2 linked regions of the Paludisphaera borealis genome follow. The protein of the gene in region 2 interacts with the protein of the main gene of each other region in a pairwise test. Links are inferred from orthologs where the notes say so. Each region holds a gene or a part of one and is shown on either strand. Other genes may lie near its edges.

What was found.
Region 1: the proteins of BSF38_RS07615 (region 2) and ndk interact in binary tests that used the Escherichia coli proteins (3 or more experiments, as listed by UniProt). The link is inferred for Paludisphaera borealis from one-to-one orthologs.

What each region holds. Positions count from the first base shown.
Region 1 is NZ_CP019082.1:560,917-570,855, reverse strand. What follows is about bases 4,868-7,773. They hold ndk (nucleoside-diphosphate kinase), read right to left. Parts: upstream 6,596-7,773; coding sequence 6,140-6,595; downstream 4,868-6,139. Other genes in these bases: cysK (cysteine synthase A), read right to left, coding at 7,204-7,773; BSF38_RS02185 (M67 family metallopeptidase), read right to left, coding at 6,722-7,198; BSF38_RS02195 (hypothetical protein), read right to left, coding at 5,809-6,102; ligA (NAD-dependent DNA ligase LigA), read right to left, coding at 4,868-5,721. Outside these bases: BSF38_RS02215 (hypothetical protein), read left to right, coding at 361-921; BSF38_RS02210 (HEAT repeat domain-containing protein), read left to right, coding at 1,286-2,707; BSF38_RS02205 (uracil-DNA glycosylase), read left to right, coding at 2,766-3,692; more of ligA, read right to left, coding at 3,700-4,867; more of cysK, read right to left, coding at 7,774-8,178; BSF38_RS02175 (Hsp70 family protein), read left to right, coding at 8,543-9,939. UniProt on the Escherichia coli protein: Major role in the synthesis of nucleoside triphosphates other than ATP. The ATP gamma phosphate is transferred to the NDP beta phosphate via a ping-pong mechanism, using a phosphorylated active-site intermediate.
Region 2 is NZ_CP019082.1:1,932,545-1,942,468, reverse strand. Bases 4,396-7,286 are described here. They hold BSF38_RS07615 (5-formyltetrahydrofolate cyclo-ligase), read left to right. Parts: upstream 4,396-5,486; coding sequence 5,487-6,086; downstream 6,087-7,286. Other genes in these bases: BSF38_RS07610 (DUF6807 domain-containing protein), read right to left, coding at 6,101-7,273; BSF38_RS07620 (UvrB/UvrC motif-containing protein), read left to right, coding at 4,396-5,119. Outside these bases: atpF (F0F1 ATP synthase subunit B), read right to left, coding at 1-370; atpE (ATP synthase F0 subunit C), read right to left, coding at 510-809; atpB (F0F1 ATP synthase subunit A), read right to left, coding at 1,017-1,838; BSF38_RS07630 (AtpZ/AtpI family protein), read right to left, coding at 1,930-2,316; BSF38_RS07625 (DUF4912 domain-containing protein), read left to right, coding at 2,997-4,091; more of BSF38_RS07620, read left to right, coding at 4,307-4,395; BSF38_RS07605 (RNA recognition motif domain-containing protein), read left to right, coding at 7,717-8,037; BSF38_RS07600 (NifU family protein), read left to right, coding at 8,236-8,514; radical SAM family heme chaperone HemW, read left to right, coding at 8,583-9,773; BSF38_RS07590 (ParB/RepB/Spo0J family partition protein), read right to left, coding at 9,790-9,924. UniProt on the Escherichia coli protein: Involved in the removal of 5-formyltetrahydrofolate.

The sequences.
Region 1 (9,939 bases), 1.4 Mb from region 2 along the record:
TCAGTCCACTTCCAGATACCATCTCCGCATCTTCGGGGGTTTTCGCAATACGTCGCGACCGTGCCGCGCAGAGTGGATGGGCCCCTTCGTCGACTCTGACACTTAACAGAGGGTCGGAGCATAGACGCCGGAGGCTCATGCCGGCCGTAATCGTCGCGACCGCAGACGCCCGCACCCTCGACGACTTCTACCAGCGGTTCCGAATCGTCACGGTGGTCTCCTGCTCAGACCATGTGGTAATGATGTATCTGACGGAACACCACTTCACTAAGATGAAGTCGGGGACTGGGCAGTGGCCGCTTGTCGAGTAACTGATCGCCTCGCTCAAGTGGCGCATTCCAAGTGGAGGGAGGATTGACGATGAAGAAATCCCTCGCCATGACGGCGTTGGTTCTCGCGACCTGCATCCCTATCGGGCTCGCGGCCGGGACCGCCGTCCGGAGGAGAGCGGCCGGCGCTGCTGCGCAGCCGTTACGACAGACGGTGGAAAAGGCTTTCATCGCGCCCGACGCGGAGGCCCAAGCCGTGTTGCGGGAACAGGACGTGATGCGGTATCGGGGAACTGAGATCCGTCCCCACCCCGATGCCGGCGGCCCAAACATCGAACTGCAGAGCCGGATCGGCCGGCTCTTCGCGTTGCACGACCCGCCGGCGCCGCCGGCCCGGCTGGCCCACTTCGCCTGGCTCGACCGTCCGGGCGTGCGGATCAACGGCTGGTACGGCACGATCAAGAACGTCGTTCAGGAAGACGACCGGACGCTGGTCCGCGTGCAGGTCCTCCCCCACCTGGCTAGCGAGGCGGGCGCGGTTACGTCGACCACGGCCTCCTACCTGGAGACCTACGCGGTGACCGACGACGGCGTACAATTCCTTGAGAGTGAAGCGCCCCAAGGCGGGTTGACCATCCTGATGACGGACTGAAAGCGCGAAGCCGCAGCGTTGGGGCTCGGGTCGCTGATCCCGGTATGACCGTGGATCGGCGTCCGGCCTCCCTGCGGCGCTAGGTTCCCTCCGACGGCTCGCCACGTGTCGAGCGACCAGGAGTTCGCCCTGAATGCTTCCGACTTCCCCCAGCCAAGGGGAGAGCGGCGGCCCCCTCCCAGGCAACCCAATTCACCCGAACCACGAAGACGCACCAGCCAGCGCAATCAGACGCCGCAAACAGAGCCGGCGCTCCGCCTGAAATCGGCGATTGCAGGGTCTTGCCGACGTCCTCTACAATACGTGTCGACGTATCAATAGAGATGGGAGTCGGTCCAACTCTGATGACGAAGGCGAGGCCGAGATGAGTCGCGCATCGCTCAGGAGGGTGGCGCTGGGGTGCTTGATGGGCGCCCTGGGATCGGGCACGGTCGGGCCGGTCGCGACTGCGAGGGCCGACGTGATCGTCTTGCGAGGCGGCGGGCAGGTCGAGGGCAAGGTGGTCCCCGCTTCTGTTTCCGCCCAGTCCAAATCGAAGTCCAAAGACAGTCGCGTCGAGATCTTGCTGCTCAAGAGCAAGACCCCCCTGATGCTGCGCAAGGAGCAGATTCTCGAGATCGTCCCCAAGGCGAGTCCGCTGGACGAATACCTGGTGAAGCGCGAGAAGGCGGCGGCGACGGCCCCGGCCCAGTTCGAGCTTGGCCAGTGGTGCGAGAGCAACAAGCTCGGCGACCTGGCCCGGGTTCACTATGAGGCGGCCCTCGAACACGACAAGACGCTCGTCGCGGCGCATCAGAAGCTCGGCCACGTCGAGCACGCCGGCCAGTGGGTCTCGCGCGACGAGCTGCGCAAGGCGCAGGGGCTGACCAAGCATAAGGGGCGTTGGATCACCGAGGACGAAAAAACCAAGCAAGACGAGCAGGCCCTGACGACCGCCGGGCAAGCCGCGTGGGTCCGGCGGATCAAGCTGATGGTCCAGGGGGTTCTCTCGGGCGCCCCGGACCGCCGGCGCGAGGCGGAAACGCAGTTCATGCAGATCCGCGACCCGGAAGCGGTGTGGCCGCTGGTGAAGGTCATGGGGGGAGCCGAAACCGACCTCCGGATCTTGCTGGCGCAGACGCTCGGCGAGATCCCGGGCAAAGAATCGGCGCAGGCGCTGGTGCGGCTGATTCTGGCCGAGGAAGAGGACGTGGTCCGCGGCGTGGTGCTCGACCGCCTCAAGAAGAGCGACGATCCCGGCATCCAGCCCCAGCTCGTGCGGGCGCTCGGCTCCAACGACTTGAGGGTGGTCAATCGCGCGGCCTGGACGCTCGGAAATCTGGACGCCGTCGGGGCCGTGCCCCGGCTGCTGAACGTCCTGGTGACGAGCGAGGAACGGCTGGTCCTGGTCCCGCCCCCCACCGGGGGACAAGGCCCCGGCTTTCCGCCCATCCTGATGGCCTGGAACGGGAACTCGGCCGCCTATATGATCCCACCGGCCGTGGGAGCCGGCTCGGTCGCCTTCGGCGCGACCGTCGTCCCCGGCGTGTTCGCACTCGATCCCTACAACCCCGGAGTCCCGCTGGGACCAACCCTGGGAGGCGGGGATTACCCCGGGTCGATGGGGGGCAACCGCGGGCCCACCCCGCGGCTGATGACCTTCACGTACCAGAACGTCGAGGTCCTGGGCGCCCTCGTCAAGCTGACCGAGCAGGACTTCGGCTACGACGTCGACCAGTGGCGGCAGTGGGTGGCCCGGTCGTTCAACCCCCGGCCCAACCCGGTCCGCCGAGTCCCCCAGCCCTGATCCGATCGTGACGATTCTTCGAGACGAAATTTGCAGGCCTATCGCCGGGAGTGATGCGTTGACCGAGGCGGAAAGGGATTTCGACGCCGAGCGAGGACGACTGATTCGCGAGGTGCGCCAGCGGCTGGAATCGCTGGCCAGGGCCGGAGCCACGAACCTGCCGCGAGTCGAGGTCGAGGTCGTCTCGACCGTCGTCCGCGAACGCGAAGCGCCGGCTCCGGCGGCGGTCGTCGCCGTCGCCGTCGAGAGCCCGCCGATCGCCCGGCCCCGGCCGATCGAGCCGGTCGCGGCGCCCAAGCCGAGTCCGCCGCCGGCGCCGAAGCCGCTTCCGGTCTTGCCGGCGCGGTCGTTGTTCGACGATTCGGGGCTCGCCGCGCCGGTGGTTCCGCCGGAGGAGCGTCCCGCGCTGCTGGCGGCCCTCGCCGAGCAGGTGGCCGGCTGTCGCAAGTGCCCGCACCTGGCGGCGACGCGGACCCAGACGGTCTTCGCCGACGGCAGCCCGACGGCCCGGCTGATGTTCATCGGCGAGGCCCCCGGCGCCGACGAGGACCGGACCGGCGTCCCGTTCATCGGCAAGGCCGGGCAGTTGCTCACCGACATGATCACCAAGGGGATGGGCCTGGGTCGCCAGGACGTCTACATCGCCAACATCCTCAAGTGCCGGCCGCCCGAGAACCGCGACCCGACCCCCGAGGAGTCGGCGAACTGCTTCCCTTACCTCGAACGCCAGATCGAGATCGTCCGGCCCGAGTTCATCTGCCTGCTGGGGCGGATCGCCACGAGCACCCTCCTGCACACCGCCCTGAGCATGAGCCGACTGCGCGGCAGGTGGCATCGCGTCCATGGCGTGCCGACGATCGCCACGTATCACCCCGCATACCTGCTCCGCAACCCGGCCGCCAAGAAAGACGCCTGGGAAGACTTGCAAATGCTCATGCGAGCCATGGGGTTGGCTGTCCCGAAGCGGAAAGGTCCGGCCGAGTGAGCGGCGGTCACGACGCGCCGGCGAGGCGCTCGAATTCGGGTTCGTCGAGGATCGTGACGCCGAGCTTCCGGGCGTTGTCGAGCTTCTTCCCCGCGTCGGCGCCGGCGAGGACGTAGGTCGTCGACTTGGAGACCGAGCCGGTGACCTTGCCGCCGAGGCTCTTGATCAAGACCTCGGCTTCCGGCCGGGTGCGTTTGGGGAGGGTTCCGGTCAGCACGAACGTCTTGCCGGCGAACGGCAAATCGGCGGAGTTCGCGGTCGGCGGCTGGTACGGCTGGGGGTCGACGCCCACAGCGCCAAGCTGGTCGAGAAGCTGATGATGGTCAGGGTCCTGGAAGAACTCGTGGACGCTGGCCGCGACGACCTGGCCGAGCCCGGGGATCGCCTCCAGGTCGGCGAGCGTCGCGTTGCGGACGTCGGCGAGCGTCGGGAAGCGGGCCGCCAGCAGTTCGGCCGTCCGCACGCCGACGTGGCGGATCGCCAGCCCGGTGAGGAAGCGGTCGAGCGTCCGGCTCTTGCTCCGCTCGATCCCCGCGATCAGGTTCTCGGCCGACTTCTCGCCCATGCGTTCGAGGTCCGCCAGCGTCGGCGCGTCGAGCCGGTACAGGTCGACGAAAGAGCGAACGAGCCCCGACGACACGAGCTGCTCGACGAGCTTTTCGCCCAGGCCGTCGATGTCGAGCGAGTCGCGGTGCGCGTACTGGCGAAGCCTCCCCTTGAGCTGCTCGGTGCAAGCGGAAGGGGGGTTCGAGCAACGGTAGTCGACCTCGCCGGGGTCGCGGACGACCGGCGCGCCGCAGTTCGGGCAGTGCTCGGGGAAGTAGTACGGGACCTCGTCGCCGGTGCGGGCGTCCTTCTCGACGCGGACGACCTGGGGGATGATCTCGCCGGCCTTCTGGACGACCACGGCGTCGCCGACCCGGACGTCCTTGCGGGCGATCTCGTCGGCGTTGTGGAGCGTCGCCCGCTTGACCGTCGTGCCGGCGAGCCGGACCGGGACCAGCTCGGCGACGGGCGTCAGCTTGCCGGTCTTGCCGACCTGCACGGTGATCGCCACAATCTTCGTGATCGCCTGCTCGGCCTCGTACTTGAAGGCGATCGACCACCTCGGGCTCTTGGTCCGCGCCCCCAGCCGCCGCCGCTGGTTGAGGTCGTCGACCTTGATCACCAGGCCGTCGGTCTGGAAGTCGAGCGTGTTCCGCTTCGTCTCCCATTCCTGGGCGTGCTCGATGACCTGGTCGATCGCGTCGTACCGCTTCATGTGGGAGCTGACGGGGATTCCCAGCGCCTTGACCTTCTTGACGAGATCGAAATACGAGGGGTCGTCGATGCCTTGATACTCGCCGAGGCCGTGCGACACGAACCGGAGCCGGCGCTGGCCGCAGATCTTCGGGTCGAGCAGCTTGAGCGAGCCGGCCGTGGAGTTCCTCGGGTTCTCGAACGGCTTCTCCCCGGCCTCCTTGCGCAGCGCGTTGATGCGGGCCAGCTCGGCATTGGTCATGAAGACCTCGCCGCGGACTTCGAGCAGGTCGGGCGCGTCGCCTTTCAAGGCCAGGGGGATCTCGCGGACAGTACGGAGGTTGGCGGTGACGTCGTCGCCGCGCTCACCGTCGCCCCGGGTCGCGCCCTGGACGAACTTGCCGTGCTCGTAGCGGACCGAGACCGCGACGCCGTCGACCTTCAACTCGACGACGTACTTCACGACCTCGTCGGCGTTCAACCCGCGACGAACGCGGGCGTCCCACTCGCGGATCTCGTCGTAGCTGTAGGTGTTGTCGATCGAGAGCATGGGCACGGTGTGCGCCACGGTCTCGAACTGGGCGAGCGGCGAGCCGCCGACGCGCTGGGTGGGGCTGTCGGGCGTGACCAGCTCGGGGTGTTCGGCCTCGATCTCGGTCAGCCGAGCCATCAGTCGGTCGAACTCGCGGTCGCTGATCTCGGGGGCGGCTTCGAGATAGTAAAGCCGGTTGTGCCGCTCGATCTCGGCGCGGAGGTTCTCGATCTCTTTGCTCAGATCCTTTGAAGCCATCGGCGGGCCTCCCTTCCGTGGATCAGCTCTCAATCGCGGTTTTCGGTCGGGTCGCGCGGTCGGCCTCCGACTTGACGCGGCCGCGCGCTAGCCGCGCCCGCCGCGCTTGCGTCGTTCCGTGTACCAGCGGTCGGTGGCCATCATCACGACGCCGGTGGCGAACATGACGAGGAATTCGATGGTCATCACGAGCGGCCCGTTACGGTCGAACCACAGCGCGACCCGGCGTGAGCGTTCGCTCGCCGGGACGTTCGCCGGATCCAGGGCGAAGCCGCTCACCAGGTAGGCCAGGGCCGTGACCACGAAGATCGTGCTCACGGCCACCAGGGCCAGATAGAACGGGTTCGTGAGGATCTCGTTCCTGCGATACGTTCGAGCCATGGGATCACGATCGTCGGAGAAGAGATGCGGAGCGCGCTCAGGCGCCGTCGAAGACCCACTGGGCACCGGCCACGGTGTAGTCGACGACCTCGCCGGGCTTGAACCAGAGGGCGATCTCGCGCGTGGCCGACTCGGGGCTGTCGCTGCCGTGGACGAGGTTGTTCTGCTTGCTGATCGAGAAATCGCCGCGGATCGTCCCGGGCGCGGCGGCGACGCCGTTGGTCGCTCCGAGCATCGACCGCACGACGCTGATCGCTTCGTTGCCTTCGAGCACGCCGACCACGACCGGCCCGCCCGTGATGAAGTCGATCAGCCCCTCGAAGAACGGCTTGCCCGCGTGCTCGGCGTAGTGCTTCTCGCCCAGCGCCCGATCGACCTGGATCAGCTTGAGCGCGGCGATCCGCAGGCCCTTGGCCTCGAACCGGGCGATGATCTCGCCGGCCAGCCGTCGTTGAACGCAATCGGGCTTAAGGATGATCAAAGTTTTCTGCATGAAAGGAAACTCGTACTCGTAGCGGGATGCGTTGAAATTGAAGTTGAAACCGAGGCCGAGGGCCGATGTCGGACCACATCGCCCGCCGTTCCGGCCCGCCGTCGTCGCTTTTTTCCGTGTCGTAGTCTATTCGGCCCGATGCGGATCGTGCAACGCCGTCCCCGCCGGCTGAACGACGGACCAGGCGAGTTCCTCGTACGATTCGGGTTCGAGCCGCCAGACCCGGACGTCCGGCGGCTCGGTGAGCAGCGAGACGATGATCCGGGGGACGGCCCCGTAGTGGTTCTCGCGAAGATCGGTGGCGCTCGGGACGGCCGCCCACCGCGGGTGGGAGTGATAGATGGCCAGGATCTCGGCCCCGCGCCGGCGGAGGTCGACGACCGCGGCGATCAGGTCGCGGGGGTCGGCGTCGTAGCGGGTCGGGCTGGCGGCGGCGTTGCGGAGCGGGTGGAACGACGAGACGCGCGGGGGCTCGCCCCCCAGCAGGCCGCAGCATTCGAGGGGGGCCTCGCGCTGGCAGTGCGCGACCATGGCTTCGACGACGTCGGCGGGGATCTCCAGCGGCGCCGCGAAGCCTTCAGGGCGATACGAGGGCGTTCCCAACGGGCTCAGGCCTCGGGGAAGAGAGGGGTCGAGAGGTAGCGTTCGCCGAGGTCGGGCAGGAGGACCACGACGAGCTTGCCGGCGTTCTCGGGACGCCGCGCCACGGCGATCGCTCCGAACGCGGCGGCGCCGCTGGAGATCCCGCAGAGCATGCCTTCTTCGCGGGCGAGGCGGCGCGTCATCTCGAACGCGTCGTCGTCGCGGACGGCGACCACGTCGTCAATGACGTCCATGTTGAGGGCGTCGGGGATGAACCCCGCGCCAAGGCCCTGGATCTTGTGCTGCCCCGGACGGAGCGGCTCGTGCCGCCGCTTCTGTTCGATGACCGGCGAGTTGGTCGGCTCGACGGCGATGATCTGGACCGATGGCTTGCGGCTCTTGAGCACCTCGCCGACGCCGGTGATCGTTCCGCCCGTCCCCACGCCGGCGACGAAGACGTCGACCTTGCCGTCGGTGTCGCGCCAGATTTCCTCGGCCGTGGTGCGGCGGTGGATCGCGGGGTTGGCGGGGTTCTTGAACTGCTGGGGCATGAACGAGTTAGGCGTGCTCTTGAGCAGCTCCTCGGCCTTGCGGACCGCGCCCGGCATGCCCTCGGCGGCGGGGGTCAGGATGATCTCGGCGCCGAACGCCTTGATCAACCGGCGGCGCTCGAGGCTCATGCTTTCCGGCATGGTGACGACGAGCCGGTACCCTCGAGCGGCGCAGGTGAAGGCCAGCGCGATGCCCGTGTTGCCGCTGGTCGCCTCGATCACGACGGTGTCTTTCGTGACCTTGCCTTCAGCCTCGGCCGCGTCGATCATCGCCACTCCGATCCGGTCCTTCACCGACCAGAGCGGATTGAAATTCTCCATCTTCGCCACCACCTCGGCCTTGCTGCCGTCGGTGACTTTTCGGAGACGGATCAGGGGCGTGCCGCCGATCGTCTGCGTGATGTCGTCGTAGATCCGACCGCGCGACGCCACATCCGACCCATCTTTCATGATCGTTCCTCCCAAGACCCGTATTTTTTCGTTCGCCCCGCGCCGCGTGAAGTTCGGTCTTAATCCGTCGATGGATGCACGTGGCCGGCGTTGGATTTCCTACCATCCTAGGGTACAAGCCGTTCGGCCACAAGCTTGGAACACGCACCCCGCCGCTTTGATTTTCCCTCGCGCGGAGGACGATCCGGCGGAGGGTGGTTGAGCGGCTTCCCACCGGGCGGAATCGCTTCCATAATAAATAAAAGCGTCGATCGGACGAAGATCCCGACGAGCCCTCATCATGCGGAACGGAAATCGGGCCGGATCGGGGTCCGGATCGACGGTCGTCGCCCCGCGCGGATCGCGAGCATCGGGAGCTGTTGACATGTCTGAAGGTCTGAAACGCGTCTACGGGATCGACCTGGGCACGACGTACTCGGCGATCGCGTACGTGGACGAGCACGGCAAATCGGTCGTCGTACCGAACCAGGAGAGCGAGCGGATCACGCCGTCGGTGGTCCTGTTCGACGGCGAGTCCGTCATCGTCGGCAACACGGCGAAGGAGTCGTCGAAGATCGAGCCCCACCGCGTGGTCTCGCGGATCAAGCAGCACATGGGCGATCCGAATTTCGTCTTCGATCACGACGGCCAATCGTACAGTCCGGAAGACATCTCGTCGTTCATCCTCCGCAAGATCGTGGGCGACGCCGAGCTGGCGCTGGGCGAGACGATCACCGACGTCGTCGTCACCTGCCCGGCGTACTTCGGCACGCCCGAGCGCGAGGCGACGGCCAACGCCGGCCGGCTCGCCGGTCTCAACGTCCGGGCGATCCTCAACGAGCCGACCGCCGCCGCCGTCGCCTACGGGCTCGAACAGGGCGAAGATCAGACGGTTCTGGTCTACGACCTCGGCGGCGGCACGTTCGACGTCACCATGATCGACATCAAGGACCGCCTGATCCGCGTCATCTGCACCGGCGGCGACCATCGCCTGGGGGGGACGCTCTGGGACGAGGCGATCGTGATGTACCTCGCCGAGCAATTCCGCGAGCAGACCGGCGAAACGTCCGACCCGCTCGACGACCCCGAGGTGCTAAACGACCTGTTCCTCCAGGCCGAGCGCGGCAAGAAGACGCTCACCCAGCGTGAGAAGGCGCCGTTCCGCGTGACCCACGCCGGCAAGCAGGCCCGCGTCGAACTCGACCGGGCCAAGTTCGAGGAAGTCACCAAGCACCTGATCGACCGCACGCTCGAATTGACGCATGAGATGCTGACCGACGCCCGGGCCAAGGGGCACGACCGGTTCGACAAGATCATCCTGGTCGGCGGCTCGACCCGCATGCCGCAAGTCCACAGCCGCCTCGTGGCCGAGTTCAACCTCGAACCCGAGACCTTCGACCCCGACGAGGCCGTGGCCAAAGGCGCGGCGCTCTTCGGCCTCAAGGAATCGCTTCAGGAAGGCGTGCAGGAGATGCTCGCCGGCCGCGACGGCGAATCGGACGACGACGACCGCCCCTTCGACCTGAGCGCGGTCCCCGAGGAAGAGGTCGCGTTGGCCCTCGACAGCCTGGAGCGGCAGCTCGGCTTCACCCTCACCGGGCCGGTGCGCGAGCTGGTCGGCACGCGGATCGTCAACGTCCTGTCCAAGAGCCTCGGCGTCGTCGCCCGCGACGAGGCCAGCCGCGAGGTCGTCGTCTACATGCTGCCGCGCAACACCGAAGTGCCGTTCGAACGCGCGACCGATTTCGGCACCGACTCCAACGACCAGGCGGCCGTCGACAT
Region 2 (9,924 bases):
GCTCGGCGTCGTTGCGGGCTTTTTCCGATTGCGACAGACAGTGTTCGAGGTGCTCTTCACGGTTGTGGAGAGCCTGGACCAGCGGCTTCCAGGCGAACTTGCCGAGCAACGTCAGCAGTCCCAGAAAGACGAGGACCGTAAAGATGGCTAGGCCCGGCTGCGGCTCCATCGGGTTGGACTTCGCTTCGTGGCCGCCATGTTCTTCATGGCCGGCCTCCGCCTTCACCACCGCCACGCCGTGGGGCGCCGGGGCATCGTGGGCGGCGGGTTGCTCCGCGTTGGAGGCCCGCGAGAAGACCGAGACGACGGCGACGGCCAAGACCAGCACGACGAGCCGGAACCCCATTGCGAACGATGAACTGCGGAGCATGGATTGGTTCTCGCGAGTGCGGGGCGCGATCATGCGATCGACGAACGAGGGAAAGTTGAGGAAGACCCGGCCGCGCCCAAAGAGGGGGGCCGGGTCGTCGGTGGACGCGACGCCGACTGCCGCCGTGCTGGGGGCCAGCTCAGACGATGATCTGAAGCAGCAGCGCGAAGAACGTGACGCCTTCGATAAGGGCGGCCGCGATGATCATGGCCGTCTGGATGTTGCCGGCGATCTCGGGCTGGCGGGCCATGCTCTCGACGGCGGCGCGGGCCAGCAGGCCGATGCCGAGCGAGGCGCCGACGATCACGATGCCGGCGCCGATCGGCTTGAGGCTGCCGGCAACGGCGGCGGCTTGGGCCGTGGCGTCTTGGGCGTGGGCGGCCCCTTCGCTCATCAGCAGCAGGGCGAACGCGAACAGGGCGGACTTGATCAGTTTCATCGGACCCTAGACTCCTTGGTAACGATTCGACGAGCAGGCGGACGTCGCGAGGCTTCACAACGCCTCGCCGCGATCAAGGGCGGCCTCGGGGCCCCCCCTCCGATCGTCTTCACTTATCACGAGATTGCAGGCAAACCGAACATGAACCAACGGCGGCTTCCACGACTCCGGCCGACTTCGCTTCACGGCCTCGCGGCCGCCTCCCCGTCAATGCGGGTGAACGGCCGAACCGATGAAGAGCGCCGACAGGAAGGTGAAAATGTAGGCTTGGAGGAACGCCACCAGCAGCTCCAACAGGCTGAGCAGGACCACGCCCGTGATGCTGGCCGGCATGACGAAATAGAACAGGGTCCCCTTGGCCACCAGGATGAACCCCAGGATCACGGCCAGCACGACGTGCCCCGCGAACATGTTCGCGAAAAGTCGCACGGCCAGCACGATGTGCTTGATCAAGAGGCCCACCACCTCGATGACGAACATCAGGGGCCAGAGGAACAGCTTGAGCACCGGGGGGACGTCGATGTGAGGCACGAGCCCCACGAAGTAGCCCGCCAGGCCGGCCTCGCGGATGCCCGCGGTGAGCACGGTCCCCAGGGTCATCACGGCCAGCGCCGCCGTCACATTGATGTTGCCGGTCGGCGAGGCGAGCCCGGGGATCATCCCCAGCAGGTTGTTGAACAGGACGAAGAAGAACGCCGTCCACAGGTACGGCAGGAAATGGTCGGCCCCGTGGCCGCCGATCGCCGGCCGGGCGACCTCGTCCCGGATGTACATGAGCAACGCCTCGAAGGCGTTCATGAACCCGCCCCGGGTCACCGCTCGTGCGGAGATGTGGCGGACCACCGGAATCAGGATCAGCACCATCAAGACCGCCGCGATCAGCTCCATCACCATGAACCGGGTGAGGGGGACCCCGATGACGGGGATGCGCGGCAGTTCGACCTTCCACTCATACGTGGGAGGCGTCCACCAGGGCAGTTCCAGGTAGTTGTGATCGACGACGTGGTCGAGGGGGTCGTGTGCTGCCATGGTCGAGAACTAGCTCTGAGTCTGAGAAGGATCGTTTCGGCGGCCGGCCCGATACGCCGCGTCGCCTCAACCGGTTTCTTTCCACGTCGATTCAGTCCGGTACGTTCCGGGAGGGCGAGTCTCCGGGCTTTCGCCGGGCCCTCGCCTTCGCCCGCTCGTCGGCCCTCGCGAGCTCGCCGGGCAGGCGGAGCACATGCAGCATGCCGATCGCCATCCCCAGGAGCGCTCCGAGCACCGTCAGCCAGGGCGCCGTGCTCAACCAACGGTCGACCACATGCCCGAGTACGGCCGGCACGCAGAACTCCAGGCCGATCGTCGTCACCCGCGCGCTCCAGTCCAGGCCGACGGACAGCGACGAGCGCGAATCCTGATCATCGATCACGATCGCCTCCCGCTCGCCGTCGATTCCACACACCGCGACGCCGGCCGACGAACCGCCGCGAACGGCGAAACGCATGGGGTTGGACGCGGTAAGCATGGGGGTCTCGGCAGGACTGCCGTCGCACGCACGTACCATTAAGCAGTGCGTCCCAGGCCCTGTCAACCACCCACAGGCAAAGATCGAGAAATTTTTCACAAAGTCGGTCGACTCTCGTGGTCGCACCTGTTTGAGGGCCTTTCCGGCGCGCGTCCGAAAGGGCTTCGAGCCGGCCGTCGGCCGGGGCCGCCCTCTTACTGGCGCATTCGCTCATGCGTGGCTCGTCGCGGCGGCTGGGGGCATGAGCTTATGATCGATCAAAGGGGCGTCGATGCGCCACGTCGTCGGAAGTCGCTTGCTTGTGAAGAAATCGGAATTGACAGTCTCTCTGTCATTGTGGTATCCCGTTTAGCAGCGGGTGCCTGACAGCAGGCGTACATCGGCTCCCGCCACCCCCGATAGGCCTTGAATGAGGGGACCAGCGATGCCACCACGAAGGCTTGAACGAAACGGCTGCGGCTGAGGAAACGGTCTCGACCCATGGAGGGTCGACGGCCGTTTTTTTTTCGTTCGGCGCCCTTCACGGACAGTCGATCTGGTCTGTTGAATCTCTTGTCGACTCAGCTCATCCGGAACACAGGGAGTTTTCCGGATCGGTCCACTCACGGAGGATTCACGCAACCCGTCATCCACCGCTAGGGCGCTCCGTCGCGCGGCTTGCGGTGCTGGAGTGGCTCCGCATGACCGTCGACGCGCTCAAAGATTGTAATAAGAAGCATCTGTCCCAGTTGGCCAAAGAGCGAGGAATCTCGGGCTGGCACGCGATGCGGAAAGACCAGTTGATTCGGGCTCTCTCGGTAACCCGCTCGACCCCGTCGGCTCGCGTCAAGAAAGAACGACCCGCCCCCCGCGCCCCCAAGATCGCCAAGCGCCCCGTGCCGGCGCTGCCCGACGCTCCCGTCGCCCGCCGCGGCGCGGCCGCGCCGTCACTGCCGCTGGCGTGTGCGGCGCCGCACACGCTCGACCACGCGTCGCAGAAAGACCGGATCATCGTCCTGGCCCGCGACCCGTACTGGCTGCACGCCCACTGGGAGCTGAGCCGGACGACGTTGGCCCGGGCCCAGGCCGCTCTCGGCCAGGAATGGCACAGCGCCCAGCCGATCCTCCGACTGATGGACGTGACGAGCGAGGACACGACCAACGCGACCGAACGCCAGCTCCGCGACATCCCGATCCACGGCGGCGTCAACAACTGGTACATCGACGTCCTCAAGCCCCCGAGGTCGTTCCGGATCGACGTCGGCTATCTGTCGCGTCGCGGCAAATTCTACGTCCTGGCCCGGTCGAACATCGTCACGACCCCCAAGGCCGGCGTCACCGACGCTCTTGAGGAGAACTGGGCCAGCGTCCAGCAACAGTTCGAGCGCGTCCAGAACCCCTCCACGATCGGCGCGAACAAGGCGAACAACGCCTCGGTCGACCTCAATGACCTGTTCGACGAGCGGCTCCGCCGCCCGCTGTCGAGTCTCTCGATGCAGAACCTCTCGCTGGGAGCGCTGCCGGGCATCGGCCGGAACTTCCACTTTCAGCTCGACGCGGAATTGATCGTTTATGGGACGACCGAGCCCAACGCCCAGGTGACCTTGCAAGGCGAGTCGGTCCAGCTCCGGCCCGACGGCACGTTCACCGTCCGGTTCAGCCTGCCGGATTCGCGCCAGATCATCCCGGCCGTCGCCTCCAGCGCCGACGGCGTTGAGGAGCGGACGATCGTCCTGGCCGTTGAACGGAACACGAAAGAGCTCGAGCCGATGATCCACGACAGCAACGAGCTGTAAGCCGCGACGTCCTCCCTCGTCGTCCCGGACGCCATGCGTCCACCCGTTCGACACCGACCGCGAGCGTCGCGTTCCTGCCGCGACGCTCGCGGTTCGTCGCGCGCGAGGTTGCCCAAAACGGCGGTCGTGCGTACATTTGAGATGATGGGTGCCGACTGCCCGCTCCTCGCGCGGCGAGCGGCCGACCGTCGATCGGGAACCGAGGGGATTTTCCATTGAGCGAAGACATCAGCGCCGCGCTGGCCGGCTGGGACTTCCACGCCGACGATCTCCAGGTCCGTATGATCGTCGGCGACGACGGCCGCGAGCGGATCCAGATGCGCATCGACCTAGGCGTGCTCCAGATGGAGTGCGAGGGCCGTCCCGACGGCCAGCGTCCCGATGGCTTCGACTCGTTCCTCGACCAGTACGAGGCCCGTCGGAACGAAACGGAAACGGCCGGCGACGAGTTCTCGCTCGAGCCCGACGCCTGCTCGATCCTGATGCGCGAGGGCCTTCAGTATTACCATCGTTACCTGTCGGCCTTCCATCTCCAACTTTACGACATGGTCGCCCGCGACACCGAGCGCAACTTGCGATTGTTCGCGTTCGTCGCCCGCTACGCCTCCCGCCGTCGCGACAAGATCCAGTTCGACCAGTACCGACCTTACGTCGCCATGATGCGGAGCCGCGCCCTCGCCCTCAAGGAGCTCGCTCGCAACGACCACGCCGCGGCCCTTGAAAAGATCGACGACGGAGTCCGGCTGATCCGCGAGTTCCTCGAAGAGTACCACCAGGGCGACCGCGAGGCCGATTGCTCCGAACTCAGCTTCCTGCTCCGCTGGCGGCGCGACGTCCAGCACGACCGCCCCACCGGACCGCTGGAGCGTCTCGAAGAGCAGCTCGAACTTGCCGTCGCGCTCGAGATCTACGAAGAGGCCGCCCGACTCCGTGACCAGATCCGCAAGCTGAAAGGGGCGGAGGCCCCCGAAGCCCCCGGCCTCGGGATGACGGCGACGCAGCCGGGCTCGATCATCCAGGATCAATGAAATCTTGATGTCCGACTCCGACACGCGTGTTCGTGAGGTGGACTTTCATTCACTGAATCGAGACGCTCTCGGCTTGCCTTTTCGGGGTTCGGAAGCTACTATGGAGAAGTTCAGTTTCGGCTGAACAACGCCTCTGCCATGTTCGACAGGGGGCGTACTTTTGGCGAACCAACGTTAAGCCCGTAGGGATCCCATATCGGCCTCTTGAAGCTCTGCTTTCTCGTAGGTCTGCGGCTCCCACCTGAACTGCGGGTTCTCAAAAGCGCCTCAACGGCATTGCGGTGGAGGTTTGATCGGCCCGTGCCCCTCGTTTCGGCGGGGAGTCACGGGCTGTTTCATTTTTCCGGTCAATCGGGGGCGTCGCGTCGTGAAATCCGATCCCGCCGTGAAGGCCTTCAAGAAGGCGCTCCGGATGTCGACGATCCAGGCGATCCGCGACCTTGATCCGGACGTCCGCCGCGCGCAAGAGGCCCTGTTGCTCGACCAGGTCGCCGAGCTTCCCGAGTATCGCGATGCAAAGACCCTGCTCCTGTACGTCAAGGCCTTCGACGAGGAGATCGACACGCTTCCCCTGATCGCGAAGGCGCTCGAAGCCTCGCGGCGGGTGATCTGTCCTCGGGTCGACAAGGTCGCTCACCAGCTTGAGTTGTTTGAGATCGAGGACCTGGAGCGCGACCTGGAACCGGGCGTGCTGGGCATCCCCGAGCCTCGGCGGACCTGTCGAGTGGTCGCCCCCGGCGAGGTCGACTGGGTTCTTGTCCCGGGGGTGGCCTTCGACCTCCGTTGCAACCGGATCGGCCGAGGCGCGGGGCATTACGACCGGTTCCTGCCGGGGGTTCGCCCGAAGGTCGAGACCTGGGCCATCGCGTTCGACTGCCAGATCCTCGACCCGATCCCGGTCGAGTCGCACGACGTTCCGCTCCGCGGAGTGCTCACGCCGGCGGGACGAATCGCCGCTCGGGCGTGAGCCGTGATTGACATTCAATTGGCGGCGATCCACCTGACGGACGGCGGCGACGCGTAGCCGGCGAACTGGTCGGCGATTCCGGCTGACGGGCCGTCGCCTGCGTGAAGGATCACGCGGTAGCCGAACCACGCCGACTCCCCTTTCGGGATCGTGTGTTCGCCTTTTTCGGACAGGCCGAAATCATGCCATCCGAACGGGTTGGCGGCGAACAGGCCGTAGGTCCGAACGTGCCAGGTCGTGGGATAGCGGAAGCTCTGAGGATGGTTGAGGATCGCGATCCCGACCGTCTTGCCGCCGACCGGCCCCGAGTAGTCGACCCAGGGCGAGGGCTTGCCCCACGCCTTGTCGTCTTCAAGCCCCTCGGCGTTGCGGATCTTGCCCCCCGCCTTCTTGGTGACGTCCATGCTGGAGGCGACTCGCACGCCAAACGTCCCTTCCTTCGTGTCGCCCAGCACGAGCGGCCCCTCGGTCGCCTTGAGCTTCACCGCGAAGTCGAGGACGCGCACCGATCGAGTGTTGTAGACGGTCAGCACGCGCTCGTCCTCGCAGACCTTCGCGCCGTCGGGGCCGAGCCAGTCGTCGCGGGTCGTCAGCCGGCCGAGAACGGGCGTCGGCGCCGAGATCGTCCGCTCAGTCTCCTTGATCGTGCCGTGGTTCTTCAGCTCGCTCCAGAAGTCGACGCCGTTGACCAGTCCGTGCGTGAACCAGAACGAACGCTGGTGGGGATGATCTTCGTCCTCTCCTTCGACCTTCTCCATCGGGAAGGCGCGGGTGTACGAATCGCCGGTCGGGCCGACGAGCGGGAACAGGAACGGCTTGGCCCCGACGTCCACGCGGTGGACCGCGAACCGCTTGCCGTCGATCTGGATTTCCAGATTCGGTCCTTGAGGGACGAATGCGACCCCCGCGCCGGGAGAGCCCTTCGCGTCGTCCTTCTTCAAGACGAAGGTCGACGGCCCCGTGAGCGCCGGCAGGACGACGGTCAGGGTCCGCTTGCCGTCCACTGTCGACACAATGGCCGGCGTCGACGCCGCATCCGCTCCGGTCGAGAGTCGGTAAACGCCCTCATCGACGCCGTCGGGCGCCGGCGCGACGATCGGCGTGTCGGCCTGCAAGGAGCCCGACGGCCGGAACGTCAGACTCCAGTCCTTGGCGGACGTCGTGCCGCAAACGGCGAGTCCGATCATTCCGAGGACAACAATGCGAGTCCGTTCATATCTCAGTGATGTTCGCATCGACGTTTTTTCCAGGGTGAACCGAGGAGGCGAGGCCCATCGACGTTCAATGTCCGCCAGCGCGGGGCCCGATGCAAGTACCGAACGCGGCGGGGTCGCGAATCGGAGGTCGCCGAGCGGGCCGAAAGAGGGTCGCAAACCAGAGTGCGGAGAGAGAAAGGAGGTTTCCCGGCATCCATGTTGCATCGTCGGCTTTTTTGTTGAACAGCGCGATCGAACTGGATACAGTGCCAGACGCTCCAGACCAGGCGGCGAGGGTCCCGGGTCGGCCAACAGCCCAGGCGCCGGATTGGAGTGGCGATGCCCTGCGGGGTTCGGCTCGTCCGCTCCCGCGGAGTCGTGCTGTTGGACCACGTTGCGGTCGATCGGTGGAGAGCCTGTTGCAGGCGAATGCAATGGCGAAGAGGCTTTACGTCGGTAATCTCAAGTACTCGGTCACGTCCGAACATCTTCAAGAGATGTTCGAGCAGTTCGGAGCGGTCAGCTCCGCGCAGGTGCTCGGCGATCGCGAGACCGGCCGCAGCCGGGGCTTCGGATTCGTCGAAATGCCCAACGACGACGAGGCGCAAGCGGCGATCGACACGCTCGACGGCCAGGACATCGACGGTCGTCGGCTGACCGTCAATGAAGCGCGTCCGCGCACACCGGGCGGCGGCGGTGGCGGCGGCGGATACCGTGGCGGCGGCTATCGGGGCGGCGGCGGCGACGATTATTAAGGACGTCGGGTCGCCGGGGCTGGACTCAGGCGGTACACTTCCTTCAGGGTCCGGATGTACGGATCGTCGGATCGAGATCGTTCGCCTCGTCGAACGGTCCCGATCGTCCTGACGGGAAGGTGCGTCGGACTTTCAGGGGAGGTCCCTGTCAACGGCGAGCCTCCACTCATCGCATCGTCCCGCGCGAGCCTCATGCTGATGAACGTTACAGCCCAGTCGCGGCAGTCGACTCCCGAAGTTCGCCAAGAGCTTCTGGGACGCATCGAAAACGTGCTGAACGAACGGGTCCGCCCCGGCCTCATCGAGGACGGCGGCGAGGTCCAGGTCGTCAGCATCGACGAAGACCATATCGTCCAGGTCCGCCTGCTTGGGACGTGCCAGGGCTGCGTGTCGTCCGTCGTCACCATGACCATGTTCATCGAGAAGGCCGTCAAGGCCGAGGTCCCGGAAGTCCGGTTCCTGGAAGCGATTCCCTGAGCAGTCCCCGATCGAACTCGACCGGAGCGGAGCAACCCATCGTCGCCGCGCCGGTCGATGAAAGTCCCATGAATCTATCGAGTTGCGACCTCAACGCGGTGCCGACCGCGACGGATCTGGATCCGCCCTGGCTCCGGCCGCGCTCGGCTTACGTCCACATTCCGTTCTGCGCCCATAAATGCGGCTACTGCGATTTCGCCTCGCTGGCGGGTGCCGACCATCTGTCCGAACGGTATCTCGACGCCCTCGAACGCGAGATGCGGATGACGCTGGTCGAGCCCCGACCCGTCGACACGATCTTCATCGGCGGCGGGACCCCGACCCGGCTCGACGCCCCGGCCCTTGGTCGGCTGGCGACGATGGTCCGCCACTGGCTCCCCATGAACCCCGGTGGTGAGTGGACGATCGAGGCGAATCCCGGCACGCTCGACGCCGAAAAGGCCGACGTGATGGCCGAGGCCGGCGTCAACCGGGTCAGCCTGGGCGCGCAGTCGTTTCAGCCCCGGCTGCTGGCGGCACTCGAACGCAACCATGCGCCCGAGGAGGTCGGCAAGGCGGTGGAAATCGTCCGCTCGCGGTTCCCTCGCTGGTCGCTCGACCTGATCTTCGGCGTCCCCGGCTCGACGCTCGACGACTGGCGGGCCGACCTGGAGGCGACCCTCGACCTCGCACCGTCGCATCTTTCGTGCTACGGGCTCGTCTACGAGAAGGGGACGAACCTCTGGAAGCAGCGCGAGAAAGGCGATGTCCAAGAGGTCTGCGAGGAAACCGAGCGGCTGATGTACGAGCACGTCATGGACCGGCTTGAAGCCTCGGGCCTGATGCTCTACGAGATCTCCAACTACGCCCGGCCCGGTCACGAGTCGCGGCATAACCTGGTCTACTGGGCCAACGACGCCTATTACGGGCTCGGCCTGGGCGCGGCGCAGTACCTCGACGGGCTCCGCACGGTGAACACCCGCGAAATGTCGGCCTACCTGAAACGGATCGAGGCCGGAGAGTCGGCGATCGGGCCCAATGAGCGGCTCGAACCCGAGGAGCGCGCGCACGAGACGGCCATGCTCATGCTTCGCCGCACGGTGGTCGGTCTCGATCGCGACGATTTCCGGACCCGAACCGGGTTCGATCTCGACGCTTTGATCGGCCCCGCGATCACCCGGTTCGTCGGCGAAGGCTTGCTCGAGGACAACGGCCGGCGCATCCGGTTGACTCGGGAGGGGCGATTCCTCGCCGACCGTGTTCTCTGCGAGGTCGTTTGAGGCGTCCGGACGATCATCAACCTCGGCGCATCTGATCGGCCCGGGCGGCGAGCTTGATGACGGCGGCGTGGAAGACGCCGCGCGCGTTGGAGCTTGCCGCGCGATAGCTGTCGACGAAGCCGTCGGCCTGGGTCCAGGCCACGACCTCCAT